Regions from separate parts of the Clostridium mucosae genome, predicted to be linked through region 2. Evidence: riboswitches for the same ligand, from Rfam matches in the RefSeq annotation. Region 2 holds a riboswitch; the other holds the start of a gene.

Region 1 (7,885 bases), on a different contig from region 2:
AACATATCTTGATTTGTAATATCTATTATTCTATCTCTAAGTGAAGAATATCTCTCCATACTTCTTGTATTAGATACCATATACTTTAAAGCTTTTGGAATACCTACAACTACTACAAGCTCTTTTGCTCTAGTTATAGCTGTATATAATAAATTTTTATTCATTAATAATGGTGAACCCATAAACGCAGGAGTAATTACTACTTTAAACTCACTTCCTTGGCTTTTATGTATAGTAATTGCATATGCTAACTCTAATTCATCTAAATATATGTAATCATAAATTACTTTTCTCTCATCATCAAAAATTATAGTAATTGTTTTTTCCTCTTCATTTATGCTTTGAATAAAGCCCATATCTCCATTAAAAACGCCTACACCTTCATTCTCCCCACTTCCATTGACTCTAATCCATTTTAAAGAATAATTATTTTTAGTCTGCATTACTTTATCACCTTCTCTAAAAACAACTTCTTTCAATTCTTTCTCTTTTTTGCTAGGTGACTTAGGATTTAAAACTTCTTGAAGTTTATTATTTAAGTTTTGCACTCCTAATATACCTTTTCTTGTAGGTGTTAATATTTGAATATCTCTATATTTATCCCATGATTTTTTGAAGTTAGGTAATCTTCTATTTATTAAATCTATTATGGTATTTAGTATTAAATCTACATCTTCTTTATTTTCAAAGAAGAAATCTCCATCCCTTCTATTTATATATGGCATTTCACCATTATTAATTTTATGTGCATTTGTTACAATAAGACTTTCTTCCCCTTGTCTAAAAATATCTTTAAGCCTTACAACTTTTATAAAGTTACTTTCTATTAAATCCTTTAGCACATTTCCTGCACCAACTGATGGCAATTGATCTACGTCACCAACTATTATCAATCTTGTTCCAAGCTTTATTGCCTTAAGTAAACTATGCATAAGCATTATATCTATCATAGATGCCTCATCTATTATAATTACATCAGCCTCTAAAGGTTCCGATTCTCCCTTTCCATAATAAGAATTTTCATCTTCACTTACTCCCATTTCTAATAATCTATGAATTGTTTTTGCTTCTCTACCAGTAGATTCAGTCATTCTCTTAGCTGCTCTTCCTGTTGGTGCTCCTAATAAAACCTTCATGCCATTATTTTCATATATTTCTATGATAGATTTTATAATTGTAGTTTTTCCAGTTCCAGGCCCTCCAGTTATTATCTCTATACCATTTTCAAAAGCACCTACGATAGCCTCTCTTTGGGAATTTGCAAATTTTATTTTATTTTTTCTTTCAAATGCTTCTATCTCGAATTCAACATCTGAATTTATCGTTCTAAAATTTTCTATGCTTAATGTTATTATCTTATTTGTAACACCTAATTCACAATAATAATATGGTAAAGAAAAAACTGCTTCTATGTCATTAATTTTCTCTATTTTTATTTTTGTTTCTAATGCTAAGTTATATAAGTTTTCTTCTACCATTTGCCCTGGTACACCTAATATTTTAGATACCTCATCAATTAAATTACTTTTAGGCATGTATGTATTACCTGATGCTGAAAATTGATTTAATATATATCTTATTCCACTTTGTATTCTAAATGGTGAAATAGACTCTATCCCTAAGCTTTTGGCTATTCTATCTGCCGTTATGAATCCTATTCCTGAAATCTCATCACAAAGAATATAAGGATTTTCTGATACAATAGCCTTGGCATCTACACCGAACTTTTTATATATTTTTATACATTGATTGGTAGTCATACCATGGCCTTGGAAATAAATTATTATATCTTTTAAATCCTTTTGTTCTATATAAGATTCATAAATTATCCTAAATTTTTTTTCACCAATACCTTCAATTTCTTGAAGTCTCTCAATGTGATTTTCTAATATATCTAAAGTTTCTTCTTTAAATTTATCCACAATTTTTTTAGCAGTTATAGGACCTATTCCATGAATTATACCTGTACTTAAATATTTTTTTATTCCTTCTACGGAATTTGGTAATACTTCTTCATATTCCTCTATATTAAACTGACGTCCAAATTGTTTATGAAGTACCCATTGCCCTTTTAACTTAACATGTTGCCCTTCTTTTAAAAAAGGAACTATTCCAACTGCATTTATACAATCTTTATCTATCCTTACTTTTGATACAACATACCCTGTATCATCACTCTTGAATACAATAGATTCTACTATTCCGTTTAGACATTCCATGTTATCTCTCCAAATCTTCCAATAATATTTTAATCTCACTATTTTTATTATATAATTATATCATATATAAGTTGTAATAAAGATTATACATTTATATTAATTATACTATATTTAGTGTGCTATAATTAAATAAATAAGTGTACTAACTTATATAAATAATAAGCTTTATATTATTTCAATTTTATACTATTTTTGAATACGTTTTATAGCTATTTATACCATTCTAGCTTTTAATGCTATAGCTTTTAATTGAAATTTATATAAAAAAATGTGGAGGTGCTCATATGTTAATTAAAAATTGTAATATAGTATATCTTGATAAGATAGAAAAAGGATCCGTTTTAATCGAAAATGGAAAAATAAAGGAAATAAATCCTAGTAATATTAATGATTCTGAAGTAATAGACGCAGAAGGTCTATATCTATCTCCAGGATTTATAGATGTTCATATCCACGGTGCAGGTGGACATGACACAATGGATGGTACATTTGAAGCAATAAATGAAATTTCTAAAACTATAGTTAAGCATGGGACTACTGCTTTCACTCCAACTACAATGACAGTATCAGTAGATGATGTAAGAAAATCTATGGGTGTTATAAAAGAAGCTAAAGAAAATGGTACTGATGGCGCTATTGTTTTAGGAGCTCACCTTGAAGGTCCTTTCATTAGTCCAAAAGCTATTGGTGCACAAAATCCTAATTTTTTAATTCCTCCAACTCTTGAGAACTTTAATGCTCTTGTCGGAGATGCTGAAGATGCTGTCGTATCAATAACAATTGCCCCTGAAGTTCCTGGTGCTAAAGAATTAATAAAGGAATTGTCAAAAAAAGGAATAGTTTGCTCTATTGGACATACAAAAGCTACCTATGACGAAGCTATGGAAGGCATTAAATGTGGCTGCTGTCACTCAACTCATTTATTTAACGCAATGACACCATTTGCTCATAGGGAACCTGGAGTTGTAGGCGCTATATTTGATAGCGAGATAACTACAGAAACAATTTCTGATGGTATTCATATATCATATCCATCACTTAGAATAGCTTATAATCAAAAGACAACTGATAAAGTATTATTAGTTACTGATGCTATGATGGCTTGTGCAATGCCTAATGGAATGTATACATTAGGTGGTCAAGATGTTGTTGTTAAAGACGGTGCTGCAAGGCTTTTAAGTGGAAGCTTAGCGGGTTCAATCTTGACTTTAGATAAGGCAATTAAAAATGTATATAAAAATGTTGGTCTTCCATTAAATGAAGCTGTAAAAATGGCTACTTTCAATGCTGCTAGACATTGTAAAGTTGAAGATAGAAAAGGTCTTGTAAAAGAAGGCTACGATGCTGATTTAGTTTTATTTGACGAAGATATAAACATAAAAAATGTAATAGTTTCTGGTAAAATACTAGTATAAATAAAAAATGCTCCAATCCTAAATTGGAGCATTTTTTATTTTAAATATATTTTTTTATTTCTTCTACCTTATTTAAAGCTTCCCAAGGTAAGTTTAAATCATTTCTTCCAAAGTGACCATATGCAGCTGTTTGCTTGTAAATTGGTCTTCTTAATTCTAAACCTCTTATTATAGCGCCTGGTCTCAAATCAAATACTTTTTCAACTATTGAAACTATTTCTTCCTCTGATTTCTTTCCTGTTCCAAATGTATCTATTTCTATTGATACAGGCTTAGCTACTCCAATAGCATAAGCTAATTGAATTTCTAATTTATCTGCAATTCCTGCTGCAACTAAGTTCTTAGCAACCCATCTAGCTGCATAAGCTGCTGATCTATCAACCTTAGTTGGATCTTTTCCTGAAAAAGCACCCCCACCGTGTCTTCCATATCCACCATAGGTATCAACTATTATCTTTCTTCCAGTTAATCCACTATCTCCTTGTGGCCCACCAACAACAAATCTTCCAGTTGGATTAATGTAATACTTAGTACTATCATCTAATAGTTCAGCTGGTACTACAGCTTTAATTACATGTTCCATTAAATCTTTTCTTATTTGCTCTTGAGATACCTCTTCACTATGTTGTGTTGATATTACTATTGCATCTATTCTTACAACCTTATTATCATCATATTCAACAGTAACTTGAGTCTTTCCATCTGGTCTTAAGTATGGTAAAGTTCCGTTCTTTCTTACCTCTGATAATCTTCTTGATAATCTATGAGCCATAGCTATTGGTAATGGCATATATTCTTCTGTTTCATTCGTTGCAAAACCAAACATCATACCTTGATCTCCAGCTCCAACTGATTCAACATCATCCTTTTCTCCTGATCTTGATTCTAAAGCTTCATCTACTCCCATAGCTATATCGCCTGATTGCTCATCTATTGATGTTAAAACTGAACATGTTTCACAGTCAAAACCATATTTAGCTCTATCATATCCAATTTCTTTTACTGTTTCTCTAACTAACTTTGGAATATCAACATAGCACTTAGTTGATATTTCACCCATAACTAGTACCATTCCTGTCGTAACTGCTGTTTCACAAGCAACTCTTGCCATAGGATCCTTAGCTAAAATACTATCTAATACTGCATCTGAAATTTGATCACAAATTTTATCTGGATGCCCTTCTGTAACTGATTCTGATGTAAATAATCTTTTCATTTCCATTTCTCCTTTCATTTTATTTGATATTAATTCTAAACTATATTAATTCTAAACTAAATTAATTTATAAAATAAAAAAATCTCTTCGATAAGAAGAGATGTTAAAAATCTTAATCTTTCTTATCTTGCAAAATTACTTTGCAGGAATTGGCACCACACTCAACTTTAATGAAGTAGGTTGCCGGGTTTCATCGGGCCCATTTCCCTCCGCCTCTCTGGATAAGAACTAATATCAAATTTTACCTTTTAGAGTATATCACTTTTAATATTCATAGTCAACTAAAAAATATAAATTCATTGCATATTTAAACTTTTTAATTATAAAGTTCTAGCTTATTTACAAATAAAAAAAAGACAAGAATTCTTGTCTTTTTTGGTGGGGGAGGACGGATTCGAACCATCGAAACGAAACGTAACAGATTTACAGTCTGCCCCCTTTGGCCACTCGGGAACTCCCCCATATTATTGGAGCTGGCAATAGGAATCGAACCTACAACCTGCTGATTACAAGTCAGCTGCTCTACCGTTGAGCCATGCCAGCATATTTATTTTTTAAAATGGTGGAAACAACAGGGATCGAACCTGTGACCCTCTGCTTGTAAGGCAGATGCTCTCCCAGCTGAGCTATGCTTCCATATTAATATTATAAAATGGTGGGGGAGGACGGATTCGAACCATCGAAACGAAACGTAACAGATTTACAGTCTGCCCCCTTTGGCCACTCGGGAACTCCCCCATTTTATGGAGCTGGCAATAGGAATCGAACCTACAACCTGCTGATTACAAGTCAGCTGCTCTACCGTTGAGCCATGCCAGCATATTATTATTTCATTCTAAACAAATTTTATATGGTGGGGGAGGACGGATTCGAACCATCGAAACGAAACGTAACAGATTTACAGTCTGCCCCCTTTGGCCACTCGGGAACTCCCCCATTAAAATTTATTTAATTTCAGTTAAGTAAACATTATCGCCTCAACTGACAATGACTAGTATATATTTATTGCATACTAATTTCAAGTGCGTTATTCACTCATTTAACAAGATTATATTCATCATTTTCTATATTTCTTTAATTTTCTCCTATTTAATACTAATATCATTTTTTATTGTCTTATATTGTCCTAAAATTTAATTCATTCAAAGTAATATAATTACCTATTTAATATTACTGATTATTCAATTTTTACTCTAAAACTGAAATATATATTCTGACTAATATTTAAAATATTAAACTTCGTCTTCAATAATATTTAAATCAATATATCTACTTATAATCTCCATAAATTCTTCATAATCCAATAGCGACATTCTCTTTTTTACTAATAAAATCCCTTCTTTTACATTATCATTATCATATTTATTAGAAAAATGATCATTTAATTTAACTATATCTATAATAGATAAACTTTTTAACATTCTATCTACTTCTAACTTTTCACTTTTTTCAAGTTCTGCAAATAAATTATTTTCAATATCACTTTCCTTTATTGTTAACCCTTCTATTTTGCTATCACTTTCTATTATATTTTCATTAGAATTAATATTATTATTAGATTCCTCTTTAATATTAAATCTTTTTAAATTATTATCTACTTTTTTTTGCTTCTCCTCTTTTGATATATCTTGCTCATTTAGAGTTTCATCACTATGTAGTTTTTTTTCGGTAGTTACTTCCTTAGAATTATTACTTATAACATCTTCACTTTTTAATGGATTCCATACTAATAGATAATAGATAGGGATACTTGCTCCAAGAATTATAGTAATTATATAAGAAAATATTTTTTTCATATTTATTCATCTCCTTTTATTTAATTAATTTCCTTTTTATGTTTTTTTATACATTTTATTATATTTATTAGTTTCAAAACATATATTGTATAAGCGGAGGTGAATTTTTAGTGAAGCATAAAGTATTATATAATTCTTATAATTCTCATATTGAAATAGCAAAATTTATCAAAGACTATATTACGAATAATACTGTAATTGTATGTATAGGTACTGATAAGTGCATTGGTGACTGCTTAGGTCCAATGGTTGGTACATTTTTAAAAGAAAAAAATTTCCCTCTTCCAGTGTACGGAACTATAGAGTCTCCAATACATGCTCTTAATATAAATAATAGATTAAATGAAATTAATAAATTGCATCCCAAAGCTTTAATCATAGGAATAGATGCCTGCCTAGGTGAAGCTAGTTCTATTGGCGAAATACATACTAGAGATTATCCAATACATCCTGGAAAAGGGGTCGGTAAAAATTTACCTGACGTTGGTATAGCTTCTATAATCGGTATTATTGATTCTAGTGAAAATGCTGAATTTTTTACATCTAGAAGTATTCGTCTGCATTTAGTCATGGAAATGTCAAAAATAATATCATCTGCCATTATTCATGCATATAACCTTGCTCACAACCAAAAGGGGAGTTTTTAAACTCCCCTTTAACAATTTTATCTATTTAATATATGTATTTAATTGTATCTATAATTTACTCAACTAATGATATTTCATTGTCTGAAGAATTTGTATCTATTTTGTCTAAATATCCCAAGACCTTGCCTGTTCCCTCGGCTACTGCTTCTACTGAATTGTTTGCAACTTCAACAGTAACCCCAGTTTCATGTTCTATTAGCTTATCTAATCCATCTAATAAAGAGCCTCCACCTGTCATTAGTATCCCTCTCTCTATTATATCAGCAGCAAGTTCAGGTGGTGTTTTTTCCAATACAGATTTAACTCTTTCAACAATTAAAGATACTGATTCTTTTAATGCATATATTATTTCATCTGTTGAAATAGAAAGCTCATCTGGTAACCCAGTAATTAAATTTCTTCCCTTCATATTTGCATTTAAGTTTCTTGATCCCTTAAATGCTGATCCTATAGTCACCTTCAATTCTTCTGCTGTTTTCTCACCTATCATTATCTTGTACTTATTTCTTACATATTTTATTATTGCATCATCAAAAGTATCACCTGCTACCTTAATAGATGATCTTACAACAACTCCACCAAGTGATATTAC
Region 2 (7,885 bases):
TTTAACCTTTTTCTCTGTAGTACATGTAATTCCTACTGGCTTATTTAAAGCTATATAAACTAATTCATCTACCTTCTTTATAGGCTTTCCATCTACTTTTACATCTGCTGATTCATTAACCTTAGTTCCCATAACCGCCTTTATTCCATCTACAGTTACTCTACCATTTTCAATTAATTTATCAGCCTCTCTTCTTGAACAAAATCCAGTTTCACTTATAAATTTATTAAGTCTTATTTCAGGACCTCTATCATTATGTATTATTACAAATTTATCATCATTATTCTTTTGCTTCATCTTCTATCACCTTTATTAAATTTTAAGGACTTACTTTATGCTCATCTCCAGAGTTATTCAATCTAACTTGAATTTCTTGCTCTTTAATAAATTCTTCAGTTTTATTTAATGCATTATATCTCAATGGCTCTCCAGTAACAGTTATAAGAACACCATTTTCAGGAATCATACCATTATTAAATGCATAATCCAAGATATTCTTTATAGAATTATCAATATCATCGTTATCTACCTTTAATTCCTTTAACATACTAGCACCTTTTTCTGTTTTGCTATAAGAATCTATTATTCTATTAAATTTATTTACCTCTAGTGTTATTGATGACGTAGTTTCTATTACTATCGTTTTATCAATTGCTTTATATTTAAATACTCCTATAGTAATAATAACTATAAGTAAGCTCAGTAATATTGATATTTGAAGTTTATATTTCCTTAAAGTTATTCCTTCGGTGCTAATAATATCTTCACCTATTTTATTATCTTTTCCAGATTTAACTTTTATAAACTCACCTTTTGAAGTTAATATAATTGCGCTTCTAAGCCCTTTGTTAAGTATTAGTCCTCTATGTTCAGATATTTGCATTACTTGCGAGACTTCATCTACCCCTAAAATATTTATTGATTCTACAACCTGTATATATTCTTGCAAATACTTATAATTAGGATTCGAAAATATAACTACATATGCTATAATATACTCTTTCCAAGTTTGGAAGAATTCTTTTTCAACTGGTGTTCTGTTAAGAAGTCTATTTATAGGAAACTTCTTTGTTGAACTTAAATAATCAAATAATTCTACATCTTCAATTATAAAATACGCTATGTTTAAAATTTTATTTCTTATAGAATATGATGGATCTTCATGAGCTAAATCTTTTATAAGTATTTTATAAGTTAATAGTTCTTCTTTTAAATTTTCTATTTCCTCTGCCCTTTTTTCAATTACATCATCCATCGCCACACTTACTGGAGATTTAATTGAGAATTTATATTTGTCATTTTGATAACCACTCATTCTTCTCCTCCAATTAGTAAATCTTTAGTTTCTACAAGTTTTCCTTTTACTATAACTCTTTCTTTTGCCCCTACTGTACAAGTTATTAATGTTATAGTAGCCTCATCAGTATTATCAAGTACATCTACTCTACTTGGATCAACTATAAAATTCTCAGTTACTTCATATATATATTCCTTCTTATTTGCTTTAACTACTACCTTATCCCCAGCTTCAATCTTATATAAATTGACAAATGCCTCTGAATAATCTGATACTCTATGTCCTGCAACTGCAAAATTTCCTTTTTCTCCTGGTTTTGCTGAAGTCTCAAAATGCCCTAAATAATACTGAAGAATATCATCTGTTATTCCTTCAACCAATCCTTGGGATAAATTTATACTTGGAATTTCAACTAATGCAATAGGCTTATATCCATTAATTGACTTCTCTTCTTTACCTTCACTCCCATCTTCAGTATCTTCAGTTATAACCTGTTCTAAAATATTTTGAAGTTCTTTTTGTTTCTTTGATGTCTCTATCTTTTTGTAGACAATTGATACAATTAAAGCTAGTCCAATTACTATTAAAATAATACCTATCCCTCTTCTAATCTTTTCTTTCAAATCCCTCATCCCCTAATAAACATTTATACTAATTTATCATATATTATATCATAAACACTTAGAGACTTTTACCATAATATATATTTTTTCATAGTCTATTAATATTTTAGGAGTAACTTATGAATAGAAAAGTAATTTATGTAGATTTTGTATTTAAACGCAGAAAACTTTCCTCACGAACTATACATTTTATTTATAAGATTAAAACTAAATTTAGACTCCTTTATAATAAAATATTTAAAAATAAAAGAATAAAAAATAGTTCTAAAATATATCCCTTTAAAAAAGTATTATAGTAATCATAAATAAACATTTAATATAAAACCTATATTTATGGTAAAATAATTCTATACTTAATTTAGAGGTGATAAAGTGAGGATAGGATTAGGATACGATGTACATCGTTTAGTTGAGGGAAGGGATTTAATAATAGGTGGTGTTAAGATTCCTTATGAGAAAGGTCTGCTTGGACATTCAGATGCCGATGTATTAATTCATGCAATTATGGATTCACTACTTGGAGCTTCAGCTCTTGGCGATATAGGAAAGCATTTTCCTGATACAGATGAAAAGTATAAAGGAATTTCAAGTATAAAGCTTTTAGAAGAAGTAGGAAAATTACTATTAAGTAATGGCTATTCTATAAACAATATAGATTCTACTATTATAGCTCAAAAACCAAAAATGGCTCCTTTCATACAACAAATGCGAGAAAACATAGCAAATGCATTACACATAGATGTAATGCAAATCAATGTTAAAGCAACAACAGAAGAAGGATTGGGATTTACAGGAAGTGGAGAAGGAATTTCTTCACAAAGCATATGTCTATTAGTGCATAATTGATAATGTACAATTGATAATTGTGGTAATAACTCAAGCAAGTTGAGTTATTAAAAATGAACAGTTAAGCTTCAAATAGTTATAGTAATATTTCAAGCAAATTGAATTATTTTGAATGAAAGAATGAAGAAATGAAGATTTCATTTAAATATAATTTTAAATAGCTAATGAACTAATTGATACTATAATTTAGTCTAAGCTAAATTATGAAATTATATTATTTAAAAATTCGCCTTAACCGAATTTTATCATTAATTCTTTTATTCTTTTATTCTTTTGCTAAAAAAGTATGGCTCCCTTAGGAAAGCCATACTTTTTTTCTGGTTTATATATTAATTTTTACAACAGCCTTATTTATTTCTCCAATATATGTATATAGCTATTATAGCACATATTCCCATTAAATATGGATAAAATAAAAATTTCATTATTGAAAATGGTGATAGTGCCGCTAGTCCTGCTGCTGATATTAGTTGTGCACCATATGGTATTATTCCTTGGAATACACACGAAAACATATCTAATATTCCCGCAACTCTTTTTGGTTCTAAATCAAATTCATTAGATATATCTTTAGCTATTGGACCTACAGTTACAATTGCAACTGTATTATTAGCTGTACATATATCTACTAAACTTACCAGCATAGCAATTCCATACTCTGCTCCCATTTTACTTTTAAAATTCTTTAATCCCTTATTAAGAATAAAATCTATTCCTCCATTGAATTTAATAATTTCTATTGTTCCTGCTATAAGAATTGAAACTATTATAAGTTCACTCATTCCTGATATTCCACTAGATATAGAATTAAATAATCCTATTACATCAAAACTTCCAAATATAAATCCAACTATTCCTGAAGATAAAATTCCAAGTAATAAAACAACTATTACATTAACTCCAAGTAATGCTGTTACAATAACAATTATGTAAGGTAATATTTTGAATAAATTAAATTCTAAAGCTTCTAAATTAATTACTGCAGCATTTTTAGTTAATAACATAAATATTATAGCTGTTATTATAGCAGCTGGAAGAACTATTATAAAATTCATTTTAAATTTATCTTTCATTTCACATCCTTGAGTTCTAGTAGCTGCTATAGTCGTATCGGATATTATCGAAAGATTGTCTCCAAACATAGCTCCACTAACTACTGCACCTACAGCTAATGCAATTCCTATTCCAGTTTTATCTGCTATCCCAACAGCTATTGGTACCAAAGCAACTATAGTTCCCATTGACGTTCCTATAGATAGAGCTATGAAACATCCTATAACAAATATTCCTGGTATTAATAAGCTACTTGGTAGTAATGAAAGTCCTAAATTGACAGTAGAATCTACTGCCCCCATATCTTTTGCTACCTGTGCAAATGCCCCTGCTAATATAAATATGATTATCATAAGCAGAATATTAGTATTCCCTGCACCCCTACAAAAAATTTCTATTTTCTCATCAAACTTTAGTTTTCTATTCATAATCAATGCTGTTAAAGCTGCTGCTAAAAATGGAATAATTACAGATACAGCATAAAAATCCTTTGCTATCATTGATGTCCCTAAATAAACTAATAAAAATACTCCTAATGGAATTAAAGCTAGTCCATTTCCTTTGTTCTTCAAAGTCTTTTTTCCTCCTTCTATAAAAAATTATTTTGTATAATATAAATTTCAAAATAAAAAAGCTTCTGCAGAAATACAGAAGCTTTGATTACACATATAAAAAGTTATAGTTCGCCTCTTATCTATCAGGATTTCCTGCAGGATTTAGCACCATAAAAATTAATTAAAATTCTTGGTTGCTGGGCTTCATAGGGCCAGTCCCTCCACCACTCTTGATAAGACTTTTAAATTTTGCACTATTATATTATCAATTTAGATTATTATTGTCAACATAAAATTTATTCTTAATATTTTCTAATTTGAATATTACTACACTTTATTGTCAACAATTAGAATAGGATCTTAAAATCTCACTCCTTATGCTTGATAAAAGTGCCGTTGTGCACTTTTATTTTTTTTATTTATTTTGCGATATATAAATTCAATAAAAATATTGAAATTTAAACTTATGCTAACATCTAATAAACTTTTATATTTTTTCACGCAAAAAAAGAGATTAAAAACTTAATCTCTTTTTATTTGGTGCGTTATCAGGGGATCGAACCCGGGACACCCTGATTAAGAGTCAGGTGCTCTACCAACTGAGCTAATAACGCATATGGAGCGGGTGATGAGAATCGAACTCACGTAACTTGCTTGGAAGGCAAGGGCTCTACCATTGAGCTACACCCGCAAATCTTATTGACAATAACATTATATATTCCATAATTATTACTGTCAATAATAAATTTTTTCTTTAAATTATTTCCGTAAGTGATTTTAATAAAATATCTCTAAATTTCTCGCCATCTCTCTTATTCTTATTAGCTTTTTCACAAATATTTTTCCATTCAGAAATATTCACACCAACTCTTTCTTCAAACTCTCTTTCCGTTGTTGTCATATAGCTTGAATTTACTACAAACTCTCCTAAATCCTTTGGTGTATCAAAAATCTTTAAGTATAAAAACTCTCTGCTATCTCCATACCAAGTTTTGTTAAAATCTCTGGAAAACTTTTGAAGTGACCTGATTAATTTATCATTAGGTAAAAACCAACAATCCTTTACCATCTTTACATGCCTTCTCATATTATCTGCTTCTTCTTTAGATATCTTATTATTTCTTTCCCCATCTAAGATTATTTTTTCTACTGGAATGTTTGGAACACTAATAACCATTCTTTCTTTTCCATATATCCATTTATAAAATGCTTCTTGTAAAAATGAATATTGAATATATCCTAATAACATTTTTCCATCTGGAAAATACGACCATGTATTGTTAAGTCCATTATTTTTTGAAAAAACTAAACTATGGATATATATACTTTTTTCATTAGGTAATTTATCCATAAACATATGTCCTCTTATAGTTTTATTTTCATTAATCAATTCTTCCCAGTAATCAAATGAATCATAACTATGTCTCACTGTATCACCTTTCTTTCAGCTCAGTAATATAATATTCTATACATATATTATATAGTATATTATACCACCTTTTCAAGTATTTAAAAAAAATATAACAAAGTAAATTTAAACATTTTTAATTCATAATATTCTTAATATAATTTTATTCCTATTGTAAGTAAAAATATACCACTTTATTTTATATAAAATGAATCTATTATTTATTCATTATTTAAAGCTCATAATACTATAGAATATTCAGCCAAAAATATATATAATATTATTAAAGATATAAAAAGGAGGCATGACTTTGTACCACTGTGAAATTTGTGGAGCAACAGCGGATATTCATCATATAGTTCATAAACACGAAGGTGGCTACGATATTAAGTTAAATTATAAATATCTTTGTAACTACCACCATAGAGGAAAAAACGGTCCTCACAACTGTATAGAAACTGATTTGAGGTATAAGCTAGAATTACAAGATAAACTTTATAAATTATTACCCAAAGATTACTATACTGCTAAGGAACTTTATACTCTTTTAGGAATGTCTCATTCTTCTTTAAAAAAATTAATTAAAAAACTTAAATTATTTAAAGAAGGATATTCTAAAGAAGAGATAATTAAAAACCTCATGGGAGGTAAACTCTATTCACATGCTATGCTTCAAGAGCTTGAATTGGAACGTCTTTTCCATAGTATTAATATTAGCTAAAACATTCTTTTATATTCAAGCTACTAGCTATTTATTGCATAGATTTACTAAATTTATTTATTTAATTAAATTAGATTTATATAATATAAAAAGCTCTTAAATACTATACTATCAATCAGAACTTGATAACTATAGTTATTTAAGAGCTTTCTCTTATGTTAAAATAGCATTCTTAATAAACTCCAAATAAAAAGCTCTTCAAAAACCATATTATGTTCTTAAAAAGCTTTTGGAGCGGAAGACGGGATTCGAACCCGCAACTTTCACCTTGGCAAGGTGACACTCTACCATTGAGTCACTTCCGCATATAATTTTAAATATTAAAGTGGTGCAGATGAAGGGAGTCGAACCCCCACGCCAATGGCGCTAGATCCTAAGTCTAGTGCGTCTGCCAATTCCGCCACATCTGCATACCTTATATTAATATTATATAAAATATTATATTCTAAATCAATATACACTGTAAAATTTTGTTATTATTATTGATTAATAATCTTTTTAATTCTTTTAATAAATTTAATAATCACTAAGCCCTTAATATACAAAAGTTCTTAGTGATTACTAATTTATATTCTTGCTTTACCGCCTTATCATTTCGCGTATTTTTTCTACTTTGTTTCTATTAATATACATTAAATAGATAAAGTACTCCAACTTCATGGTTATCTTCTTGATTTTCATAAGTTATATAAATACCACAAAGCCCCACTTTTAGTTTAGACGTATCTATCGATATATTTCCATTTTCATCTATAGAATTTTCCACATCTACTTTTTCAGTACCCACCATAATTTCTTTAGGGTTCAACAACTCCCCATTTCTAGATACTACTCTTTCTTTAAGTGTAAGTCTATTATTTTCTACAGTAGCCATTCCAGCTTCAATTATTTGCAGTCTAGCATTTATCACTCTAAGATTTTTTAATGTCTTTAAAGGTGATAAATCTCTTACTTCATTTTGCTCTATATTAAGTTCTTCTAAATTTTTAGCATATTCTAACCCTTTTAAATTTGTAACTCTTCTGCTACTGCAATTTAGAGACCTAAGATTATACATATCTCCTAAAGTTATATCTCCGCTTAATCCAAGAGCCTTTTGAATATCTTGTTTTAAATACTTATCTTCAATTTCAATAATTTTATTTAAATCTATTCTTTCTAAATTATCAACTGCATCTTTCAATTCAGCTAACATTGATTGAATCTCTTGATAAGTAACCCCTTTATTTTCTATCATTTCTGTTGCTTTTACTATTGCTTGGTCTAATATACTTAAGCTTTCTTCAGTATAAACTTCTCTATCTATATCATTAGCACTTTCAACTGATTTAGAAAGTTCTGTATAATCTATAGATTCTGAGTTTGCATAATGAAGCTTAGCAT

What was found. A riboswitch is a leader RNA that binds a small molecule or an ion and turns the genes downstream of it on or off. The one in region 2 is predicted to bind S-adenosylmethionine.
Region 1: another riboswitch for S-adenosylmethionine. It lies ahead of metK (methionine adenosyltransferase); the one in region 2 lies ahead of NSA50_RS05400 (Na+/H+ antiporter NhaC family protein).

The regions. Positions count from the first base shown of each region.
Region 1 is NZ_JANKAF010000010.1:68,179-76,063, reverse strand. Features, by position in the region: gene recD2 (SF1B family DNA helicase RecD2) at 1-2,219, opposite strand, end outside; gene nagA (N-acetylglucosamine-6-phosphate deacetylase) at 2,504-3,634, shown strand; gene metK (methionine adenosyltransferase) at 3,675-4,850, opposite strand; SAM riboswitch class I at 4,970-5,078, opposite strand; tRNA gene NSA50_RS12065 (tRNA-Tyr) at 5,227-5,311, opposite strand; tRNA gene NSA50_RS12060 (tRNA-Thr) at 5,319-5,393, opposite strand; tRNA gene NSA50_RS12055 (tRNA-Val) at 5,411-5,486, opposite strand; tRNA gene NSA50_RS12050 (tRNA-Tyr) at 5,504-5,588, opposite strand; tRNA gene NSA50_RS12045 (tRNA-Thr) at 5,595-5,669, opposite strand; tRNA gene NSA50_RS12040 (tRNA-Tyr) at 5,702-5,786, opposite strand; gene NSA50_RS12035 (hypothetical protein) at 6,083-6,646, opposite strand; gene yyaC (spore protease YyaC) at 6,757-7,293, shown strand; gene mreB (rod shape-determining protein MreB) at 7,349-7,885, opposite strand, start outside.
Region 2 is NZ_JANKAF010000003.1:91,566-99,450, reverse strand. Features, by position in the region: gene rluF (23S rRNA pseudouridine(2604) synthase RluF) at 1-297, opposite strand, end outside; gene NSA50_RS05415 (anti-sigma factor domain-containing protein) at 320-1,315, opposite strand; gene NSA50_RS05410 (class D sortase) at 1,312-1,920, opposite strand; gene ispF (2-C-methyl-D-erythritol 2,4-cyclodiphosphate synthase) at 2,293-2,766, shown strand; gene NSA50_RS05400 (Na+/H+ antiporter NhaC family protein) at 3,114-4,391, opposite strand; SAM riboswitch class I at 4,507-4,613, opposite strand; tRNA gene NSA50_RS05395 (tRNA-Lys) at 4,912-4,987, opposite strand; tRNA gene NSA50_RS05390 (tRNA-Gly) at 4,991-5,064, opposite strand; gene NSA50_RS05385 (hypothetical protein) at 5,128-5,802, opposite strand; gene NSA50_RS05380 (HNH endonuclease) at 6,092-6,502, shown strand; tRNA gene NSA50_RS05375 (tRNA-Gly) at 6,733-6,807, opposite strand; tRNA gene NSA50_RS05370 (tRNA-Leu) at 6,829-6,912, opposite strand; gene NSA50_RS05365 (NPCBM/NEW2 domain-containing protein) at 7,125-7,885, opposite strand, start outside.